Regions from separate parts of the Shewanella sp. MF05913 genome, predicted to be linked through region 2. Evidence: predicted binding sites of a transcription regulator. Region 2 holds the regulator's gene; each other region holds the start of a gene.

Region 1 (7,310 bases), on a different contig from region 2:
TTTAAGTGTAGCCGAGGCCGTTGGGCTAAACTCACTGGCCACAACCACATCTGTTGGTACCGGAATATCACCACCACGGCTTCTCGCATTTGCCACAAGGCGCTTAGCTTCTTCAACCAAGTCTGCCTCATATAATGACTTACCGACTTTATAACCTGCAGCAGCAATAAAGGTATTAGCAATACCGCCACCCACAACAAGCTGATCAACTTTAGTCGACAGGCTTTCAAGTACCGTTAACTTAGTTGATACTTTTGAGCCACCCACAATGGCCACCATTGGGCGAGCAGGATTATCAAGCGCTTTGCCTAATGCATCTAATTCTTGTGACAATAGTGGGCCAGCACAAGCAACAGGAGCATAAACACCTACACCGTGGGTAGATGCTTGAGCGCGGTGAGCGGTACCAAAGGCATCCATGACATAAACATCACATAAAGCCGCCATTTTTTTAGACAGGGCTTCATCGTTTTTGCCTTCGCCTACGTTAAAACGAACATTTTCAAAAACAACAACTTCGCCAACATTCACATCAACGCCATCAAGATAATCACTCACTAAGCGCACTGGGCAATCAAGCGCTTTAGCTAAGTAATCGACTACCGGCTGCATTGAATATTCTGCATTATACTCACCTTCAGTTGGGCGACCTAAATGCGACATCACCATGACGGCGGCGCCTTTTTTCAGTGCGAGTTGAATGGTTGGTAATGATGCACGTAAACGCGCATCACTGGTCACAACGCCATCACTGACAGGTACGTTTAAATCTTCACGAATAAGCACACGCTTATTTTGCAGATCTAAATCTGTCATATTAATAATTGCCATAATTAGCATTTCCTTTTTAAGTTAAAAACAAATCTTGTATTGAGTTAGATGACGACTAGGTTTACAAATCCTAATGCTCATCTCTCAAGTAACCGGCTTAGCGCCTATTACTAAAATATTTGACCTTATTGGTCGGGTTGCTTTGCTTGGATCATCGCTAAGCTCGTATCGAGCATGCGGTTCGCAAAGCCCCACTCGTTATCGCACCATAAAAGTAATTTGACTAAATGCCCAGCGCTTACACGTGTTTGGGTACCATCAACAATACTTGAGCGTGGATCGTGGTTAAAGTCGCACGACACCAACGGCTCGTCAGTATAACCTAAAATACCATTAAAACTGCCGTTTGACGCACGTTGCAGCACACTGTTAATTTGCTCAATATTGACTTTTTTCTCTAACGTGACTGACAGGTCGATCGCGGTCACATTGATGGTTGGCACTCGAACAGATATGGCCTCAAACTTATCTTTCATGTGCGGCAAAATACGTTCAATGCCTCGCGCTAATTTTGTGTCTACCGGAATAATAGATTGGCCCGCTGCGCGCGTTCGACGTAAATCATCATGATAGGCGTCAATCACTTGTTGGTCGTTCATTGCTGAGTGAATGGTAGTAATGGCACCACTTTTGACTTCAAAATGCCTGTCTAACACATCAATAACCGGCACAATACAATTGGTTGTACATGACGCATTAGAAATAATGGTGTGCTCAGGGCGCAATAAATCATGATTAACACCGTATACGATGGTGCCATCAACATCGGCTGACGATGGGTGACTAATCAACACTTGTTTGGCGCCCGCATGAATATGCGCTTCGCACGCTTGGCGTTCAATTAAACTGCCTGTCGCTTCATACACAATATCGATATCGAGCTCTGCCCAGGGCAATAAATTGGCATCTGCTTGATTGAGTAATTGAATGCTGTCATCGCCAATCAGTAACTTATCGCCATCGAGTTTAACGGCATACTGAAAACGACCATGAGTGGTGTCATATTGAGTGAGATGACAAATAGCCTCAGGCTTGGCGAGCTCATTAATGGCCACTATCTGAATTTGCTGACGTTTTCCAGACTCGTACAATGCACGAAGAATTGAGCGGCCAATCCGGCCATAACCATTAATTGCAACTCGAATCATTTAGGGTCCAGAGTAATTAATCAACGCACAAATGGGGTTACGCATAAGTAACAATCCACTAAGCGATTGATTTATTTTATCAAATTACGTGAAATTGCAGGCATAAAAAAACGACCTACAATTGCATTGCAGGTCGTCATTATACAGATTAAACACTTAATAGATAAGTGTTTAATGGCACGCTATTATCCTAAAGACTGGACAGTTTTTACTACATTATCAACAGTGAAGCCGAAATGCTTAAGTAAGTCACCGCCTGGCGCTGATTCACCAAAGGTGGTCATGCCCACTACGCCGCCGTCAAAACCAATGTACTTGTACCAAAAATCAGCATGCGCAGCTTCAATTGCTACACGCTTAGTGACTGCTTTTGGTAGCACTGATTCTTTATATGCCGCATCTTGCTTATCAAATTCAGTCGTTGATGGCATAGAAACCACACGCACTTTTTGACCTAGCTTAGTTAACTCTGCAGCAGAATCCATGGCTAATTGCACTTCACTGCCGGTCGCAATCAAAATCACATCAGCAGTGCCTTGACAATCAGACAGTACATAACCCCCTTTAGCCACGTTAGCTAATTGCTCAGCGGTACGCGCTTGGGCTTTAAGACCCTGACGGCTAAAGATTAATGATGTAGGTGCATCACGGCGTTCAATGGCCGCTTTCCAAGATACAGCAGTTTCCGCAGCATCACATGGACGCCATACTGCCATATTAGGCGTTAAACGTAAGTTAGCTAATTGCTCAACCGGTTGGTGAGTAGGGCCATCTTCGCCTTGACCAATAGAGTCATGGGTATAAACGAAAATGTTTTGAATGCCCATTAATGCTGACATACGTACTGCGTTACGTGCGTACTCCATGAACATCATGAAAGTTGCGCCATAGTTAATAAAACCACCATGTAACGACGCGCCGTTCATAATACCGCTCATACCGAATTCACGAACACCATAATAGATGTAGTTACCGGCAGGATCGTCTTGAATACCTTTTGAACCAGACCAAAGCGTTAAGTTTGAACCCGCTAAGTCTGCGCTACCACCAAGTAATTCAGGCAACATAGCACCAAAGAAACCAATGGCATTTTGAGACGCTTTACGGCTAGCAATACCTTCAGCTTTATCTTGGCTTTCTTGGATAAACGCTTGTGCTTTAGCTTCGAAATCTGCAGGTAAATCGCCTTTTAATACACGACGATCATATTCAGCAGCTAATTCTGGGAACGCAGCTTGGTACGCAGCAAACTTATCATTCCATAATGATTCGTTAGCCACACCTTTTTGCTTAGCATCCCAACCAGCATACACGTCAGACGGAATATCAAACGGCGCATGTGGCCAGTTTAAGAATTCACGTGCGGCTGCAATTTCAGCATCACCTAGTGGCGCGCCGTGACAGTCATGGCTGCCAGACTTGTTTGGCGAACCAAAACCAATAATGGTTTTGCAGCAAATCATAGATGGCTTATCTGTTACAGACTTAGCTTCTTCAATTGCGGCACGGATAGCATCAGGATTATGACCATCAACACCCGCAATAACATGCCAGCCGTAAGCTTCAAAACGCTTAGGGGTATCGTCAGTAAACCAACCTTCAACATGACCATCGATAGAAATACCGTTGTCATCCCAAAATGCCACTAACTTACCAAGGCCTAAGGTACCGGCTAATGAACTGGCTTCGTGAGAAATACCTTCCATTAAACAACCGTCACCTAAGAAACAATAAGTGTAGTGGTCAACAATATCGTGACCAGGACGGTTAAACTGTGCGGCTAGGGTTTTTTCCGCAATCGCCATACCCACTGCGTTACTGATACCCGCACCTAAAGGACCCGTTGTGGTTTCAACACCAGGGGTATAACCATATTCAGGATGACCAGGTGTTTTAGAATGCAACTGACGGAATTGCTTTAGCTCTTCGATAGGCAATTCATAACCAGATAAATGCAGTAAAGAGTAGATAAGCATAGAGCCATGACCGTTTGACAGAACAAAACGATCGCGATCGACCCAGTTAGGATTAGTTGGATTGTGCTTTAGAAAATCATTCCATAGCACTTCGGCGATATCAGCCATCCCCATTGGGGCACCTGGATGACCAGAATTGGCTTTTTGAACCGCATCCATACTTAGGGCGCGAATAGCGTTAGCGAGTACTTTACGAGATGACATGCTCTCTCCTGCTTGTTTGTAAGGTCTAACGGGCAATTGTGAAGCCATATTTTCCCCTACAAGGCGATGTGACGCAAATTAAAATTTCTCTCATTACATTTTTTGTCGCTAATAAACCATATTTTTGACCACTACAGGTCTCAAAACAGCTCAACTTTATACACCACCTCTCAAAAGTAAAAACCAATCTGAGACATTGATGTTCTGAGTAATTATTTATTGACAGTCAAGCTAAAAAGCAACTCAACATCAGTAAAAAAACATATTACAACTTCAGCTAATACCCAATAACCAACCTTAACATTGTTCAATTAATGACACCAAAGTGATTAAAACAGAACAAAATAAAACTTCAAAAACCTTTTTAATCAGAAAGTTAATTAACCTCAAAGCTAAACACTCTCCTTGTAAATAAAAAATATTCATGCACCACTGCACAATTCTCCAGTTAAATTCGTATTAGGGGGTGTTATCGATTTCGATTTCGACTAAAATAGACGTCTAGACGTATATTCAAATGCAACCAACGAGATTCTCCTATTATGGCAAAGCACTTGTTTACCTCTGAGTCAGTCTCAGAAGGTCATCCAGATAAAATCGCCGATCAGATTTCTGATGCGGTATTAGACGCAATACTTGAGCAAGATCCTAAAGCTCGTGTTGCGTGCGAAACATATGTTAAAACAGGCATGGTATTAGTCGGTGGTGAAGTCACCACTTCTGCTTGGGTCGATATTGAAGAGATTACCCGTAAAACGGTACGCGAAATCGGTTATACCAATTCAGATATGGGTTTTGATGCCGATTCATGTGCAGTTTTAAATGCTATTGGCAAACAGTCTCCGGACATCAACCAAGGTGTTGACCGTTCAGATCCTGCAGAGCAAGGCGCGGGCGACCAAGGGTTAATGTTTGGTTATGCCAGCAATGAAACCGACGTATTAATGCCAGCACCAATTACTTATGCCCACAAATTAGTGAAGCGTCAGTCTGAAGTTCGTAAAGACGGCACCTTGCCGTGGTTACGCCCTGATGCAAAAAGCCAGGTGACTTTTGCATACGACGACGGCAAAATTATTGGTATTGATGCAATCGTACTGTCAACTCAACACCGTGAAGATGTTACCCAAGCTGACTTGATTGAAGCCGTAATGGAAACCATTATTAAGCCGGTATTACCTGCACAGTGGTTAAATAAAGACACTAAATACTTTATTAACCCAACCGGTCGTTTTGTCATTGGCGGCCCAGTGGGTGATTGTGGTTTAACAGGTCGTAAGATCATTGTTGACACATACGGCGGTATGGCGCGTCACGGTGGTGGTGCTTTCTCTGGTAAAGACCCATCAAAAGTAGACCGTAGCGCAGCTTATGCGGCACGTTATGTTGCTAAAAACATTGTTGCTGCCGGTCTTGCTGATCGCTGTGAGCTTCAAGTGTCTTATGCAATTGGTGTTGCAGAACCTACTTCAATCAGTATCGAAACATTCGGTACTGGTAAAGTGTCTGAAGAAGTATTGATTAAGTTAGTGCGTCAACACTTCGAACTACGTCCATATGGCTTAACCGCGATGTTAGATTTGGCGCGCCCAATCTACCAACAAACGGCAGCTTATGGTCACTTTGGTCGCGATATTTTCCCATGGGAAGCGACAGACAAAGCTGAAGCATTACGTGCTGACGCCGGTTTATAATTAACCGAGCTGTCCAGCCCACACAAAACCGCCGCATGGCGGTTTTTTGTTAATATTAGAAAAATAAACATTATGATAAACATCCGCTGGGTAGAGACTAACTTACCCACTCAATATGAGCATTGCGCTGCATCGTTGCAGCAAATAAAGCAGTGGTCAGCAATTAAGTTGTTTTATCGCCAACATATGGCTTATTCCAGAGTATCGAGCAAAGAGTCTGTTGCGGTTATTTATCAAGAGGATGTTAAAGCACGCGATACGGCTAATCCGCAAGCGTTGCCACACAATGAGGTAAATTCAACTATCACCTCTGGTCGTGAAGGTTTGGAGTCTCGCGAAATCATTGCTGCTGTAAGAATTAAACATGTTGGTCAATATCAGCTGATCAGCGGCTTATTAGTGGCGCCGCACCTGCGGGGTAAAAAACTAGCGACTCAACTACTTCAATTTATTGCGCCCACATTAATACCGCAAAAGTGCTTCCTTTTTACCGATATCAGCTTGCAGGCGTTATATCAGCAACAACAATTTCAGTGGTTACAACCCGCTCATATAGCTCAAGTTCCTGCAGAGATAATGCAACTGTATCAGCGTTATCACAGTGAAAGCAGGCCGCTTATTATTATGCAGCTATCGTGAAACGGTAAACATGATGAGCATATAGCAGACGTTAGCAGTGATCAAAATGGGCACTTTCAACACACATAAACCCAACTTGTTGCATCGTCATTACAGGGATATTTAGACTCGTTAATGATGTCATTTCAATTCGTTCAATCTCAGTAAACAACACAATAGAAGCACAATAGGAGTTGGTTAACCCGCAAAATAGCCATGCATCATGCCAACGCACAAAATACCCTGTCTCCATTGAAGTATTGACAGGCGATATTGACATCTTAGCTTCAACGCATTGATAGGGTTCATTAATCTCAGACAACACTGCAACAACCAGCTTCATGTTATCAAAGGCCGACAGCGTCAGCACCAAATACGGTTCAAAAAGTGCGTTAAAACGAGTTGTCATCGGTGACCCTCTGCGGCATTGATTTAAGCAGCCGTGACACCGCACACGGCCACTGTATGGAACAACCGCTTACTTTTGTGTTTCAGTGATCAGCAATTGATAATCACGCTGCTCAAAACTAAAGCCTTCTAATATCTGCATAGCCGCTTTATTTTGGTGCGCAGCGAGTGAACGAGCATTATCGGCGGCAATATAGGTCACCATAAACGGATAACGGTCTTTTAAAAGCAATTTAAGTTCGTTAACCATCGCCTCAAATATACCATTACCTCGATATGATTTATTAATCCAAACTGGCCCATATTGGCAGGTATTGGTGGTCGATAAAGGACGTCCTTCAAAATCAGCAAATTTAATTCGTTGAATAATATTACGATACAATGGCTGAGAAGAAACAAAGACCCATTTCGCGGCAACAACATAACCGATA
Region 2 (7,310 bases):
ATCCGACTGCACTGCGGCTGCGGTAACCTCTCGTCCAGCACCTGGGCCGCGGATAATCAATGGGTTACCTTGATAAAACGCACTGCGAATAACAAACACATTATCGCCAGGGGTTAAGTTGGCATAAGGATGATTATTGTCTACCCACTGCAAACCGACCTCGGCCTGCAGTTTACCCTCGACTTTGTCTAACGATGCCACGTAACGCAGCACTTTGTTTTGCTCAGCGGCTGCAACATATTGTTGTAACAAGTCATCATCTAACTCGCTAATACGCGGTAAAAAATCGTCTAACGACAACTCAGCTAATGCCTTAGGCACTAACGAATTAAGCGTAATATCATCGAGCTCAACGGCTAAACCAATCTCACGGGCTAAAATCAGCAATTTACGCTGCATATCACGGCCAGACAAATCATCACGCGGATCGGGCTCGGTAATCCCTAAACCGCGCGCTTCTAGGACTAATTCCGAAAACGGTTTGCTGCCATCGTAGTTTTCAAATAACCAACATAAGGTACCCGAAAAAATTCCGCCGACAGCTTCAATGGTATCGCCACTATTACGCAAATCGTTTAACGCGTGTTGTATCGGTAAACCCGCTCCGCAACTGGCGTTATAACGCCAAAATAACCGACGATTACTGAGCTGTTGCTTTAATTCACGATAAAAAGGTAATGGCCCAGAACCCGCCAGTTTATTTGCGCTCACCACATGAATGCCACGTGCAAATAGCTCAGGATACTGCAAGGTTAATGTGGCACTGGCACTGATGTCTAACGCGACAATTTCATCACAAGACAATTGCGCTAATTGCTCAAACAATGAGTCGTAATCCCAATCTGTAGCATGGGCTTGGTAATCTTGCTGCCAATGATTAAGGCGTATACCGTCATTTGAAATTAATGCCTTTTGCGACCCAACCACACCGATAAGCTCTACCGACGCTTCAAGTTCGCGATCTAATGTTTGGCTGGCACGCTTAAATAAATCGACCCATGCTTCGCCAATATTACCGACACCTAGCAGCAACACGCCGATGCGCATTCTGGGGCCGGCGCAGCGACGATGCACCTTTTGGGTTAATAAACTCACCTGCGCTTGTGGCACTAAGGTCACTAAGCTTAACGAGTCTTGATAAACAGGTTTGGCATCGCGGCTTAATAAACGGGCAAAGCTGCGTCTAAAATGATGTGCATCTGCACTGACTAACGCCACCAATCCTAGGTCAGTTTGTATGGCTAATTCATCAATCGCCCATTGCTCGCCATGTTTTACCAACAGTGCTTGAACCTGTTTTTGGCTTTCTAGGGTAAATGCCAGCTCAAATTTATGTTGGGCGAGCTCCCAATATGCTAATGGCGTCAGGCCTGCTTGATCTAAAATAGCCAGCAGTGGTGCAATCTCGGTGTTGAGTTTAAAGCTAAATAACACCACTTCATTGAGGTTAGTCACCACAGGTGCGCTAGCCGATGAACTCAGTGGAGCAATTAAGGTAAAGTCGGTGTGAGATGCGTAGCTTGAACGTACAGCTAAACTCACATCGGTGTTAAATAATGGCTGCAAAGTACGTGAGTGCAAAACAGGCGAGCCTAAACGCGCAAGGCGATCAGCTTCTGCTAAAGACATGCTTTTAAGCAATTTGGCATCATTAATTTTGTTAGGGTCAGCGTTAAACACCCCTTCAACATCAGTCCAAATGGTGACACGTTCAATGTCAGCCAGGCTAGCTATTAGCGTGGCGCTAAAGTCAGAACCATTACGGCCCAGCAATAAGGTATCACCATGGCGGTTAGCACAAATAAAACCGGTAATCACTAAACGCTCTTGCGGATGCAAAGCCAACAAAGCTTGCACCTTGTCGCGCGACTCTTGCACTAAAATATTAGGCACTGATCCTTCGTCGGCAACCAAAATAGAACAGGCATCAACATGCGTTGCAGCCACGCCAGTTTCGCGCAGTAATGCTGCCATTAAGCGTGCAGACCAGCGTTCACCAAAACTCACAACCTGGTTTAACTGATAATCGTTGTGCTGCTCTAAAGACAACAAGCTAACTAATTGCGCTCTGTCGGTAGACAAGCGCTCACGCAAATCACGCGCCTGCTCGTTTGACAATAGTTGCTCAATTAAGGTTTGCTGATAACTAATGAGCACTTGCAGCTCTTCTTGCCAAAGTTGACCGCTGTCGCGCAAACTGAGTAATTTATATAAGAAGTTAGTGGTTTTACCGGCAGCAGACACCACCACAAGATCATCACTGTTACCATGAGTCAGTAAAATATGGGCAACACGACGATAGCAATCAGCATCCGCTAAACTAGAACCACCAAACTTATGTAAATGACCTCGCGCCATTACGCACTCCTTAAACAACTACGACTTTTTTTATTGCGACTGCTATTTTACTTTATTTAACGAAAACTACAGCTAACATAAACGTAAATTAAGCTAATTTTACCCAAGTTCAGGCTATTTAATTGCTGCAACTGCGGCTAAACCGGCTTTAATATCAGCAACCAAATCTTCAGCATCTTCAATGCCGACAGATAGTCTCAATAAAGTGTCTTTAATACCAGCCTCTTGGCGTGCTTCTGCATCCATTGCTCTGTGGGTCATCGTGGCCGGAACGGCGACTAAACTTTCCACTCCGCCTAAACTTTCAGCAACACTGAACAATGTCAGCGCATTTAAAAATGCCACCACTTCTGCCTCGCCACCTTGCAATTCAAAACTTAACATAGCACCAAAGCCTTGTTGTTGTTTTGCCGCAATTTCGTGACCTGGATGGTCTTTTAAACCGGGATAGTACACTTTAGCAACCACGTCGCTGGCATTAAGCAGTTCCACAATCTTTTGTGCATTACGTTGATGCTCTCGAATTCGCACTGCTAGTGTGCGTAAACCGCGTAAGGTTAAGTAACTGTCAAACGCAGAGCCGGTTAACCCAAGGGTGTTTGACCACCAATGTAGTAGCTCACCTAATTCAGGATCTTTAGCCACCACAGCGCCGCCAACCACATCACTATGGCCGTTAATGTATTTAGTGGTTGAGTGAATAACGATATCAGCACCTAACAATAAAGGTTGCTGTAAAATGGGTGATAAAAAGGTGTTATCTACCGTAACTAATGCACCAACGTCGCGACAAGCATGGCTAATCGATTCAATATCAACCACGCGTAGTAATGGGTTTGACGGGGTTTCTAACCACACCATTTTAGGTTTTTGCGCTATGGCTTGGCTCAATGCTTGAGCATCGGTTTGGTCGACAACCACTAATTTAAATTGGCCTTTTTTAGCCAAATTGGTAAACAAGCGATAACTGCCACCATAACAGTCGTGCGGAACCACTAATAAATCATCAGGGCCGAGTAAGCTGGTCACCAATGTAATGGCCGCCATACCTGTGCATGTCACCACTCCGGTTGCACCTTGCTCAAGTTTTGCCAGCGCGTCACCTAATATGCAACGAGTAGGATTGCCTGATCGGCTGTAGTCAAATTCGCGCGGATTTTTATGGCCGTCGAACGAATAATTGGTCGATAAATAAATCGGTGGTACTACGGCTCCATGTTGTGTGTCTGATTCTATACCCTGGCGAACGGCCAATGTGGCGCTTTGATACTTAGTCATAAAGACTCCTAAAAATTCACAAACACACAAAATAGATGTCTAGACGTCCAAATTTACCTAAGAGGTTAGCGTACGTCAACCTAAATTAGACGTTTAGACGTCTAAACATAAAGAAATCTATTTGCAATCGTCACTAAATAGTAGCAATAATTTGACTAGAGATTGTAAGGGGTTAAAATCTGCCCCGTATTTATCGTTAAGGGTAAGTTAATGACTGAGTGGAATGGCGAATATATCAGCCCATATGCCGAACACGGCAAAAAGAATGAACAAGTAAAAAAGATTACAGTTTCTATCCCTTTAAAAGTATTAAAAGTACTGACAGATGAGCGTACCCGTCGCCAGATAAATAATCTGCGTCATGCGACCAACAGTGAACTGTTATGCGAGGCATTTTTGCATGCATACACAGGCCAACCATTACCTCATGACGGTGATTTATCCAAAGATGAACCGGATAGCATTCCAAGTGAAGCGAAAAAGTTAATGGATGAGATGGGTATTGAGTGGGAAGAAATGGAATAACCCACAGACTTAATCAACAGACTTTGAAGCGACCCTAATAAGAAGTCGTGATATTTTTATAGAGAACTTATGATGTCATTTATCGATCCATCTACATTGATACTGGCATCAGTTATCGTTTTTTTTGGCGCGCTAACCCAAAGCTTAATTGGCTTTGGGTTAGCCGTTGTCGCAAGCCCTCTGCTGTATATTGTTAATCCCCAACTTGTCCCTGTCCCCATAATTGTTATGGGATTTGCCATTTCGGCAATGACCTTATACAGAGAACGCGGTCACCTGCAATTTAATGGCTTGCAATACGCCTTACTCGGCCGGATCCCCGGTGGATTTGTGGGTGCAGGATTATTACTGTTTGCCCCACAAGCCATACTCGGCTTAATTATTGCGGCTATCGTATACATTGCCGTGATTCTGAGTGTTTACAAGATTACCGCCCCCATCAACCGTATAAGCTTATTTATTGCTGGAGTATTCTCCGGTATTTTTGGCAACATCGCCGCGATTGGTGGCCCACCGATGGCGATTTTACTCGCCGGACAAGATGCTAGCCAATTTAGAGCGGCATTGTCAGCCTTTTTTGTATTCAGCTCACTGATTGCGTTAGCCATTTTAGCCGTGGTCGGTTTAGTAGAAATAAAGCATTTGTGGTTGTCACTGATGCTGCTACCGTCAGTCATTGGCGGCTATCTTGTCTCGGGTTTGTTAATCAACCACGTCGATAAAAACAAAACCCGTCTTGCCACTCTCGTGCTCTGCAGCATCAGCGCCACGGTTTTAGTGGTTAAATCAGTGATGGCATTAGCCAACTAACCCTAAAAGCGATCTCTTTTTACATCTCAAAATATACCCTAACCCGCCTATCAAGCATCCAGCCAAATTAGCAATAGATCTGCGTCACACAAGTTCATTAGATTTTTTTCAATTAACTTTTTTTCAATTAGATTTTTCTCATGAATATGATCTACTTCAAATTAACAATACCTCTTTTTAGGTAACATTATTTACAGCAAAGCAATACAGCAATATTGCTAAGGCACAACCTATAAAAGCCCATAGAGGATAAACATGATGAACACTTATATTAAAGTTGGTATCGCAGTCGCTATTGCATTATCTCTCGGTAGCCAGGTCATGGCAGCCGATGGCGGCAACCCTAAAAAAGGTAAACACCTGTACAAAAAAGAATGTAAAGCCTGTCACAGTGCCAATAGCGAAGGTCAAGAGCTCACCCCGATGAGCAAAACCATGAGCCAATGGGATCGCTTCTTCTCGCGCGACAAACACAAAGCAAAACCTGCCGTTTTTGAGGCATTGTCTGAACAAGAACTAAAAGATATTCAACAGTTTTTGTATGACCATGCTGCCGACTCAGACCAGCCAGCAACCTGCGGCTAAGTCAGCCCAGCTGATCAACGTTTCTGAGTAAACGCCAACATCAGCCAGTAACCGAATCGAATTAAAAAATAATGAGGCTTAGCCTCAGGGAATCTGACAACCAAAATTTGCTTAATTGATTCAATATTAGGCAAATACGGGGAGAAACATCATGAGAACACTTATCTCAATACTGGTTGCTAACGCGCTCTTTATGAGTGGTGCAGCCGTAGCAACTGACACCGATGTACAAAAAATTGCCGAACTAGAAAAGCAGTTGGCCGAAATATCTGAAGATTTAGATTACTTAAACTCACGCGTTGACAAAACTGAACGTCATAGCGCATTAGACAGAATCGAAATTACCGGTGACTTTAGAACGAAAGTGCATTCATTACACTATCAAAATGTCACCTGGAACCCCGCCATGAACGTCAACTTTTCTGACTTTGCCGCTAAAGCAATGGCCGGTGAATTTGGCGACCCAAGCAGTGCCAGCTCACCTTTAGGGCAAATGATGATGGCCAATCCTGATTTAGCCGCAGCATTCCAAAGCGGTATGCTGCAAGGCGTAATGCCGATGGTATTGGGGCAAAAGACCCAACAAGATATCGATAATGATATTTTTTACACCACCCGCCTTCGCCTAAACCTTAATGCAAAAGTGTGGGATAACGTCAGTTTTGCTGGACGTCTTACTATGTACAAAAGTTGGGGCGACTCAACAGGCGTTAAAGTATTTGATTCATGGAATTCCTTCACCATGGACGGCACTAGCAGCGGTAGTACCAGTGGCGATGAATTAAAAGTTGAGCGCGCCTACTTTAACTGGAAAGACATTAATGGCAGCGGCGCATACCTGTCTATTGGTCGTCGTCCTTCAACTTACGGGCCTCCAAGTCACTATCGTGAAAATGAGCTTCGCGGCGGTACACCCTCTGGCCACCTCGTTAACTTTAACTTCGACGGTGCAACGTTAGGGTATGACTTAACCGATATTACCGGCATTGAAGGCCAAACGGTCCGTTTCTGCTACGGCCAGGGCTTTGAATCACAATACGGTAACGGTGAATTATTTGGCGATATCATCACCAAAGATACCCATCTAGGTGGATTTAATATCGACGTCATCAATGACGGCAACCACTTTTTACAGTTCACCTTATTCGGCGCTAAAGATGTAAACGACGGCTTCACCGGCACCATGGCATTCCCAACACAATTGGCCAGTATTTTTGCGCCAACCATGTATCAAGATATGCAAAAGTTTGAAAACTTTAACTTTGTTACCCGAGTGCAGCCTAGCAGTGTGATTGGTGATATGTACCTAGGTGGCCTAGGCTATGCCTATGAATCAGACGAAGACATGAAAATGTTTGCCTCACTCGGTTGGACTCGTGCTGAACCGACAGGCAATGCGGGTTTATTTGGTGGCATGTTAAGTGATGCCGTATTTGAAGCGGCATTAAACAGCACAGGCACAGAAATCATTATGGTGCCAACCTCAACCGTCGACTCTGACACTAAAGACGGTTATGGCGTATATGTGGGAATGCAAATTCCAGCACCATATGGCAAGTTTGGCCTTGAATATAACTATGGTTCTAAATACTGGAGCCCATTCACCCAAGCACAAGATGACCCTATGGGCAGTAAATTAGCCACCCGCGGTCATGTTGCCGAAGCTTATTATATCTTTGATATTAATCCTAAAATGTTTATCAAGTTAGCCGGTTTGTACTACGACTATGAATACACAGGCAGTGGTTCTCCAG
Region 3 (7,310 bases), on a different contig from region 2:
CATATCAATGTTGATGACAGTATTGTTGAAGTGGCTTTAGATATCGGCGAGATTATTGCCAACGGTAAAATTGAACCCATTTGCGAACTTGAGTTTGAATTACTCTCAGGGCATGCTTCGGCGTTGTTACCTCTCGCCATTGCAGTTGCCCAATCAGTGCCGCTTCGTTTAGGCAAAGCCAGTAAAGCGCAGCGCGGTTATCAACTCGCCGGAAAATCTAAACCAGTCGCGACAACGCCTTTAGACGCTATGCAATCTTTCTCTCACGACAACGCACACTCAATCCAAACCCTGGCAATGGGATTAGAGCGCTGGCAATTAATTGAACAACGCTTAGCTGTCACCTCAACAGAACAACAAACACTATTGTGGATACAGTTAACTGAATGTATTGAGTTTCTAAAACATACTGTGTCATTGGATACAGAGAAAACTCATCCGCTACACACATTATTTAATCATATCCTTGAGACACTACCACAGGTTACGCCACTAGATAATAGCCCCACCAATGCAGTGCCGAGCGAGCAACTTGCACGGTTGTGGCGTCTGCCGCAATACGGCCAATTACAGCTAGCATTAGTCAATCGGTTAATCAGTGCAGCAAAGTAAATAGTCTCCGCCATCGGGCACAAAAAAACAGGAAGGTAAACCTTCCTGTTTTTATTTAGTAGAATAACGCCGATAATAATGACGTTACATTGATTTAATTACTGAGCTAAAGCCTGTTTAACGCGTAATCCATAATCCACGTCGGCTTTGGTAAAATGCTCTACCATGGTTTGTTGAACCGCTAACGTTGTTTGACGTAAGGTACCTGCAATAGTGTCAACTAAACGCACTTTCTCTTCTTCGCTAAATAGTCGGTACAAGTTTCCCGCCTGGGTAAAATCGTCCTGGTTGTAACGGCTATAACGAGCCGCTTCCCCGTCTAAACGTAATGGTGGTTCCGCAAAATCAGTCACTTCAGTTAATGGTGCTTGAGTATTAGGACCATAATTCACACTCGCATCACCGCCAGTTTGACTGCCTTGATATGGACACTGTGTCCCTGCCATTGCGCCAGCTCGTTGATGATGATTTGCCTTGGCTGCATGTGGACAGTTAACCGGTAGCTGGTTGTAGTTAGTACCAATACGGTATCGCTGTGCGTCGGCATACGAAAACAGTCTCGCCTGCAACATTTTGTCTGGCGATGCACCAACACCCGGCACTAAATTGCTTGGTGCTAATGCCACTTGCTCTACTTCAGCAAAGTAGTTTTGTGGTAATCGGTTTAACTCAAGTACACCCACTTCGATTAACGGATAATCGCTGTGCGGCCATACTTTGGTTAAGTCGAATGGGTTAATGGCATAGGTGTTTGCATCTACCTCGGGCATAATTTGCACATTCACCGTCCAACGAGGGAAGTTAGCATCATTAATGGCTACCATCATGTCGCGCTGTGAAGAGTCAGGATCAATGCCTTTTAATATATCGGCTTGTTCGCCTGTTAAATTCACTACACCTTGCTGTGACTTAAAGTGAAACTTAACCCAAAAACGTTCCCCTTTGGCATTCCAGAACGAAAATGTATGCGACCCATAACCGTGCATTTGACGATAGTTAGCCGGAATACCACGGTCTGACATCAAAATAGTCACTTGATGCATCGCCTCAGGATTAAGTGCCCAAAAGTCCCACATGGCTTGTGGATCTTTTAAATTAGTTTGTGGGTGGCGTTTTTGAGTATGAATAAAATCAGGAAACTTAATGCCATCACGAATAAAAAATGTTGGGGTGTTATTACCCACAATATCGTGATTACCACGTGCGGTATAAAAACGAAGACCAAACCCACGTGGGTCGCGTTCTGCATCAGCAGAGCCCATTTCGCCGCCAACAGTTGAGAAGCGCATAAAGGTTTCGGTCTGCTTACCGACACCGTTGAAATGATCGGCAATGGTAAATTCGCTTAAATCTTTAGTTAACGTAAATGTGCCGAAAACACCGGTACCTTTTGCATGCACAACACGCTCTGGAATACGTTCGCGGTTAAAGTGGGCAAGCTTTTCAATTAAATGCCAATCTTGTAAAAGTAGGGGCCCACGCTCACCTGCCGACAAAGAGTTTTGATCGTCTGCTACTGGAGCACCATTTTGGCTTGTTAAATAGTTACCTTGATTCATGTCTTGCTCCTATGCCTGGTCTGTTAACCATTGCTCAATTAAGTCGTAAACTGTTGCCATGATGATTTTCCTCACTCAACTCATCATTCGATGGAGTGATAATAGAACTTGTTCGCAATTAATTAAAACGATTAAAACAGATAACAACAATCGCCAAAACAATTTAGGGTTTTGTAATGATATTGGAAAAATCGATTAAGAAGTGACAATCCGTACATTGTGGGCAATAAAAAAGCCAAAATCTGCATTTTGGCTTTATTGAACGAACGTGTTGTAAAAGTTGGCTTATTTATCGTTCGTTGGGGCAGGTTCACGATATAACTTAACGAGGTAATAAATATCAATCAGTACAATAAAAAAATTGACCAGTGCCACGGGAATCGCGTCAATCGCTAAACCATAAGCGACAAACAAAACGGCACCAACCAAATTCCACCAGCGTAACTTTTTGATGTCAGACATCATCAGCGAAATAGCGACCACGACAGAAGCCAAGTAACCTACCCATTCCCAGATATTAATACTGTCCATGGATTCTCCTTATAAAGAGGTGATTATCACGCTATCTCACCATTAACCCCAGTTAATAGCGCTATATTCGTGACGACTAATCAAGTAAAGCATCTTGTAGGAATATTATAATACCTATAAGGCTAAAACTTTGATCTACCGTTGATTTAGCTAAAATATAATGTCGTTTATCGCTCAACAACAGCTGCAGTCATCCGTGAAATACAACATAACTCGCCAGCACTGTTACGAATTAAGATTTCCCAAACTGAGCTGCGTTTGCCTAAATGAACCGGCTTAGCGGTGGCTGTCAGCTCGCCATTGCGTGAAGCTTTTAAATGGTTAGCATTAATCTCCTGGCCGACACAATAATAACGCGTAAAGTCGACCACAAAGTTTGCCGCATAACTGGCTACGGTTTCAGCTAATGCGACATTTGCGCCACCGTGCACAATCCCCAGCGGGTTATGCACCGATGGATTTGCCGGCATCGTCGCCACCATATAATCATCACCAATTTCAGTGATTTTAATGCCTAATGTTTGCATTAATGTACCTTTACCCTGCATCCCAGCATCTAAGCGAGCGCAATCTTCAAGGGTAACGTTGCTAAACCAAATACTCATAATTACAGTCCATTTTTATTGTTATCGATTCAGTCGACTTCAAGAGTCTACTTTTTCATTTCAGTTTTATCATTGTGCTTTTCTCTGTTTACTCTGACACTTGAGTATAAATAATTCAAAGAAAAACACCCAAAATACAAAAAAGGAGCCGAAGCTCCTTATACCAATTCCATGCCAGTCAATGTGACAATGTTATCTAACTTACTAACTCACAATGACTTTGATAGGTTTGCGCCCATCGCAGTAATTCGACACGATTACGCGACTCTGTCTTCCTAAAAATAGATGACACATGCGCCTTTACCGTATGTTCGCTTATGCATAACCGCTGAGCGATTTCTTTATTACGCGCACCACTCGACACCAGCTGGATGATCGTCCGCTCACGATTAGTGAGTCGTTGCATCATGGCTTCGGTTTCTTCTGGCAATTCGGTATTGGTGTCGAGTTGCTTTACAAGACGTCTGAATATTTTACTAATCAGTGGTCTGTCGTACCACAATTCATCAGACACCATTTTTCTGAGCCCAGTTAACATCAAGTCCATACGTTGATCGCTATACAATAGCCCACGTACGCCCAGTAATAATGCAGACTCTTGGTCTAATGACCCGCGTTCGACTTGGTATAATGCAACAGGGACATGATTAACTAAACGCGACGCAAGTAAAGGAATACCTTTTGCGTCTAGTGCTGCACCTTTTTGTGAAATGAGATAAAAGTTATTGGCATTTTTATCAAGTTCAAGCTCGGCCGCATGCTTGACAATACGGGTTTTCAAGCCGATTGATTCAGCTAAAATAGCCAAATGACATGGTGCTGCGATTTGATGTAAAAACACCAACTCATCGATATTAGAACTCATCACTCTTCTCCCTGAAAAGCTAATTTTTGCTCATTGATACATGAGCACATCCTAAGCACCATTCTATACGTAAAAGAAACGCATTGACTAGCATTAAGACTTAGGAAAGCAAACAATCTGTTTTACATTTAATACTTTAGAGCAATAACACTAAAATCATCATCACAACAGATTAGTGACCTCTAGCAACTCTATACGCTTGGTTAGGTTGGCAATACAGGCAGAAGCTCAATGGCTAAGCCTCTTGTGTTATACACTAATAATAGCTAATTTTTGTTAGTACAAAGGACTATTATGTCAACCTAAAGTATTAATAGTTCGTTAGACTGACATTCGTTACCGTTTTACACTACCAAAAGCTAACAATAGCAGCGGTTATGTCGTAATAACATCAACCGCCTTGCGACAGTTCGCTCAATTTACGGGCTGGCTTTGCGCCATAATGTGCTTTATTTGTTTATTGTGCACTGGCGTCAACACTAACAACGCAACAATGCCACCGATTAAGGCTAAAAACATATCGGACTGGGTGTCCCACACATAACCTTGAGTGCCTAAAAACGCCTCGGCATTTTCGCCTGTTGCCGCGGCAACCCACCACTCAATCAGTTCATAAAAAGCCGAAAATGCCAGTACGAAACACACCGCTAAAAATTGGCACCAGGCACCAATTTGCATCACCTGCTTACGAATAAATATCTCACGCGCCAAAATAACCGGAATAAAGCCTTGGGCAAAGTGCCCCACTTTATCGTAGTTGTTACGCTCGCTCCCCATGACCTGCGCTAGCCAGTCAAACCAAGGGACTTCTGCATAAGTGAATCTTGCGCCAACCAGTAATACACAACAATGAACTAAAATAAGCCAATAAGCTAAAGACGTTAGCGGAAAACGTTTACGACTAAAAAAGAGTATAGGTAAGGCAATTAAGGCGGGGATGGCTTCTAGCCACCATGTAAACATATCTTTGGGGTCGCTCACCGACCACAACAATACCAACAGGTAAATCGCTATCCATATTACGCGCATTTTCATCCTAATTTCCTCATCTGCGATATTGTTCTAAATTTAAAATATTACTTTAGCCATCTAGCCCTCCACAAGCCATAAAAAAAGTGCTACTTTGGGATGGCGTTGGAAGTCCGCATTTATATCACAACTATAAGTACATGCATTAACACTAATAGTCTATGTATTAGCATAAGCACCATTTAATGATGAGAGGGTACCCATATCATGGCGAAACACTCGCTTGACAAGGATAAAATTAAAATCCTGCTGTTGGAAGGCGTCCACCAAACTGCGGTTGATGTACTGGAACGTGCAGGTTATACCAATATTGAATATCACAAAGCCTCACTCGGCGAAGAGGCGTTACTCGCCTCCATTAAAGATGCTCACTTTGTTGGATTGCGTTCGCGCACTCAACTCACTGCAGAAGTGTTACACCATGCAGAAAAGCTAGTCGCTATTGGCTGTTTTTGTATCGGCACTAACCAGGTGGACTTATCTACCGCTGAACAACTGGGTATCCCGGTTTTCAACGCACCGTTTTCCAATACGCGTAGCGTAGCCGAATTAGTCATTGGCGAAATTATTATGCTAATGCGTGGCATTCCACAACGTAATGCTATTTCACACCGTGGTGGTTGGTTAAAGAGCGCCAACGGCAGTGTTGAAGTACGCGGTAAAACCTTAGGTGTGATTGGTTACGGTCATATTGGTACGCAGCTGGGCATTTTGGCTGAAACCTTAGGCATGAGAGTGATTTTCTTTGATATCGAAGATAAATTGCCACTGGGTAACGCGTCACAAATTCATTCAATGGACGAATTACTCGCCCAAGCCGATGTTGTGAGCTTACACGTACCTGAAACGCCTCAAACCAAGAATATGTTTGCTAAAGCTGAGTTTGCCAAAATGCGTCAAGGCAGCTTCTTTATCAACGCATCTCGCGGCACTGTGGTAGAAATTGACGATCTCGCGCAAGCGTTAACTTCAGAGTATTTAGCCGGTGCAGCGATTGACGTATTCCCTGTTGAACCAAAATCAAATGACGATGAATTTGTGTCGCCATTACGTGGTTTAGACAATGTGTTACTGACACCGCATATTGGTGGTAGTACCGCTGAAGCACAAGAAAACATTGGTATTGAAGTCGCGGGTAAGTTAGTTAAATACTCAGATAACGGTTCAACCTTGTCTGCAGTTAACTTCCCTGAAGTGTCTCTTGCACAACACCGTGGTACCTCGCGCTTATTGCATATTCACCAAAACCGTCCTGGCGTGTTGATTAAAATCAACCAGGCGTTTTCTGAAAAAGGCATCAACATTGCTGCTCAGTACTTACAAACCACCGCTGAAATCGGTTACGTGGTAATGGAAGTCGACTCAGATCAAGCTGAAGAAGCCTTAGTTGAACTTAAATCAATTGAAGGCACGATTCGTGCTCGCGTATTGTTTTAATCAGCTCATAACTCATTCGTGAATGGCTAACTGCCCATAAAAGCTACCTTGCCCACAAGGTAGCTTTTTTTTATTAGCTTTAAACCTCTGCCCTCTGTTGAGTATGATATTAATCCGTTACACTTCAACACATATCGTCTTATTCTTTCGTTAGGGATCGTTATGACCATTTCAGCAAGCCAACCCGATTGGGATTTCATTGCCACCTCTCCAGCATTAATGTTATCGCGTTTGTCTCACATGGGATTAATCGAAGTCACTGGAGAACAAGGTCGCAGCTTTATTCATGGCCAGGTGACAACCGACATTACTTCGTTAACCGCTGATCAATGGAAATGGGGCGCTCACTGCGATCCTAAAGGTAAAATGTTAGCCAGTTTCCGTACATTTGCCATTGCAGACAGCTTGTTTATGTTAATGCCGACATCGACTCTTGAACTTGATTTACCGCAACTCAAAAAATACGCGGTATTCAGTAAAGCTGAGCTCGCCGATGTCAGCAACCAATATCAAATGATTGGCGTGGCAGGCAGCGAAGCACAGGTATTTATAACGCAACAATTTGGCGATATCACTGCGGCTTTAACCATAGTAGACGGCGGTGCGGTACTGCGTGATGGCGAGCGTTTCATTGTGATTATTACTGATGAAAAAGCGGCTGCGTTAATCAAT

The links. Region 2 encodes MetJ, which represses methionine synthesis genes. Its sites were predicted from a motif close to TAGACGTCTAGACGTCTA; they were not measured.
Region 1: metK (methionine adenosyltransferase) is a predicted target of MetJ. The motif match lies at 4,654-4,671, and genes of this name have one in related genera.
Region 3: serA (phosphoglycerate dehydrogenase) is a predicted target of MetJ. The motif match lies at 5,255-5,272, and genes of this name have one in related genera.

Annotation. Positions count from the first base shown of each region.
Region 1 covers NZ_JCAYNT010000014.1:92,928-100,237, reverse strand. Annotated here, with positions in the region: gene AC19MV_RS15825 (phosphoglycerate kinase) at 1-831, opposite strand, end outside; gene epd (erythrose-4-phosphate dehydrogenase) at 957-1,979, opposite strand; gene tkt (transketolase) at 2,165-4,159, opposite strand; gene metK (methionine adenosyltransferase) at 4,702-5,853, shown strand; gene AC19MV_RS15805 (GNAT family N-acetyltransferase) at 5,926-6,492, shown strand; gene AC19MV_RS15800 (hypothetical protein) at 6,524-6,880, opposite strand; gene AC19MV_RS15795 (GNAT family N-acetyltransferase) at 6,950-7,310, opposite strand, start outside.
Region 2 covers NZ_JCAYNT010000005.1:75,725-83,034, forward strand. Annotated here, with positions in the region: gene AC19MV_RS08760 (bifunctional aspartate kinase/homoserine dehydrogenase II) at 1-2,358, opposite strand, end outside; gene metB (cystathionine gamma-synthase) at 2,473-3,636, opposite strand; gene metJ (met regulon transcriptional regulator MetJ) at 3,847-4,161, shown strand; gene AC19MV_RS08775 (sulfite exporter TauE/SafE family protein) at 4,231-4,971, shown strand; gene AC19MV_RS08780 (c-type cytochrome) at 5,227-5,556, shown strand; gene AC19MV_RS08785 (DUF3373 domain-containing protein) at 5,708-7,310, shown strand, end outside.
Region 3 covers NZ_JCAYNT010000006.1:54,574-61,883, forward strand. Annotated here, with positions in the region: gene AC19MV_RS09725 (CYTH domain-containing protein) at 1-612, shown strand, start outside; gene katB (catalase KatB) at 711-2,171, opposite strand; gene AC19MV_RS09735 (YgjV family protein) at 2,457-2,702, opposite strand; gene AC19MV_RS09740 (PaaI family thioesterase) at 2,870-3,307, opposite strand; gene AC19MV_RS09745 (helix-turn-helix transcriptional regulator) at 3,504-4,172, opposite strand; gene AC19MV_RS09750 (DUF2238 domain-containing protein) at 4,587-5,207, opposite strand; gene serA (phosphoglycerate dehydrogenase) at 5,409-6,638, shown strand; gene ygfZ (tRNA-modifying protein YgfZ) at 6,801-7,310, shown strand, end outside.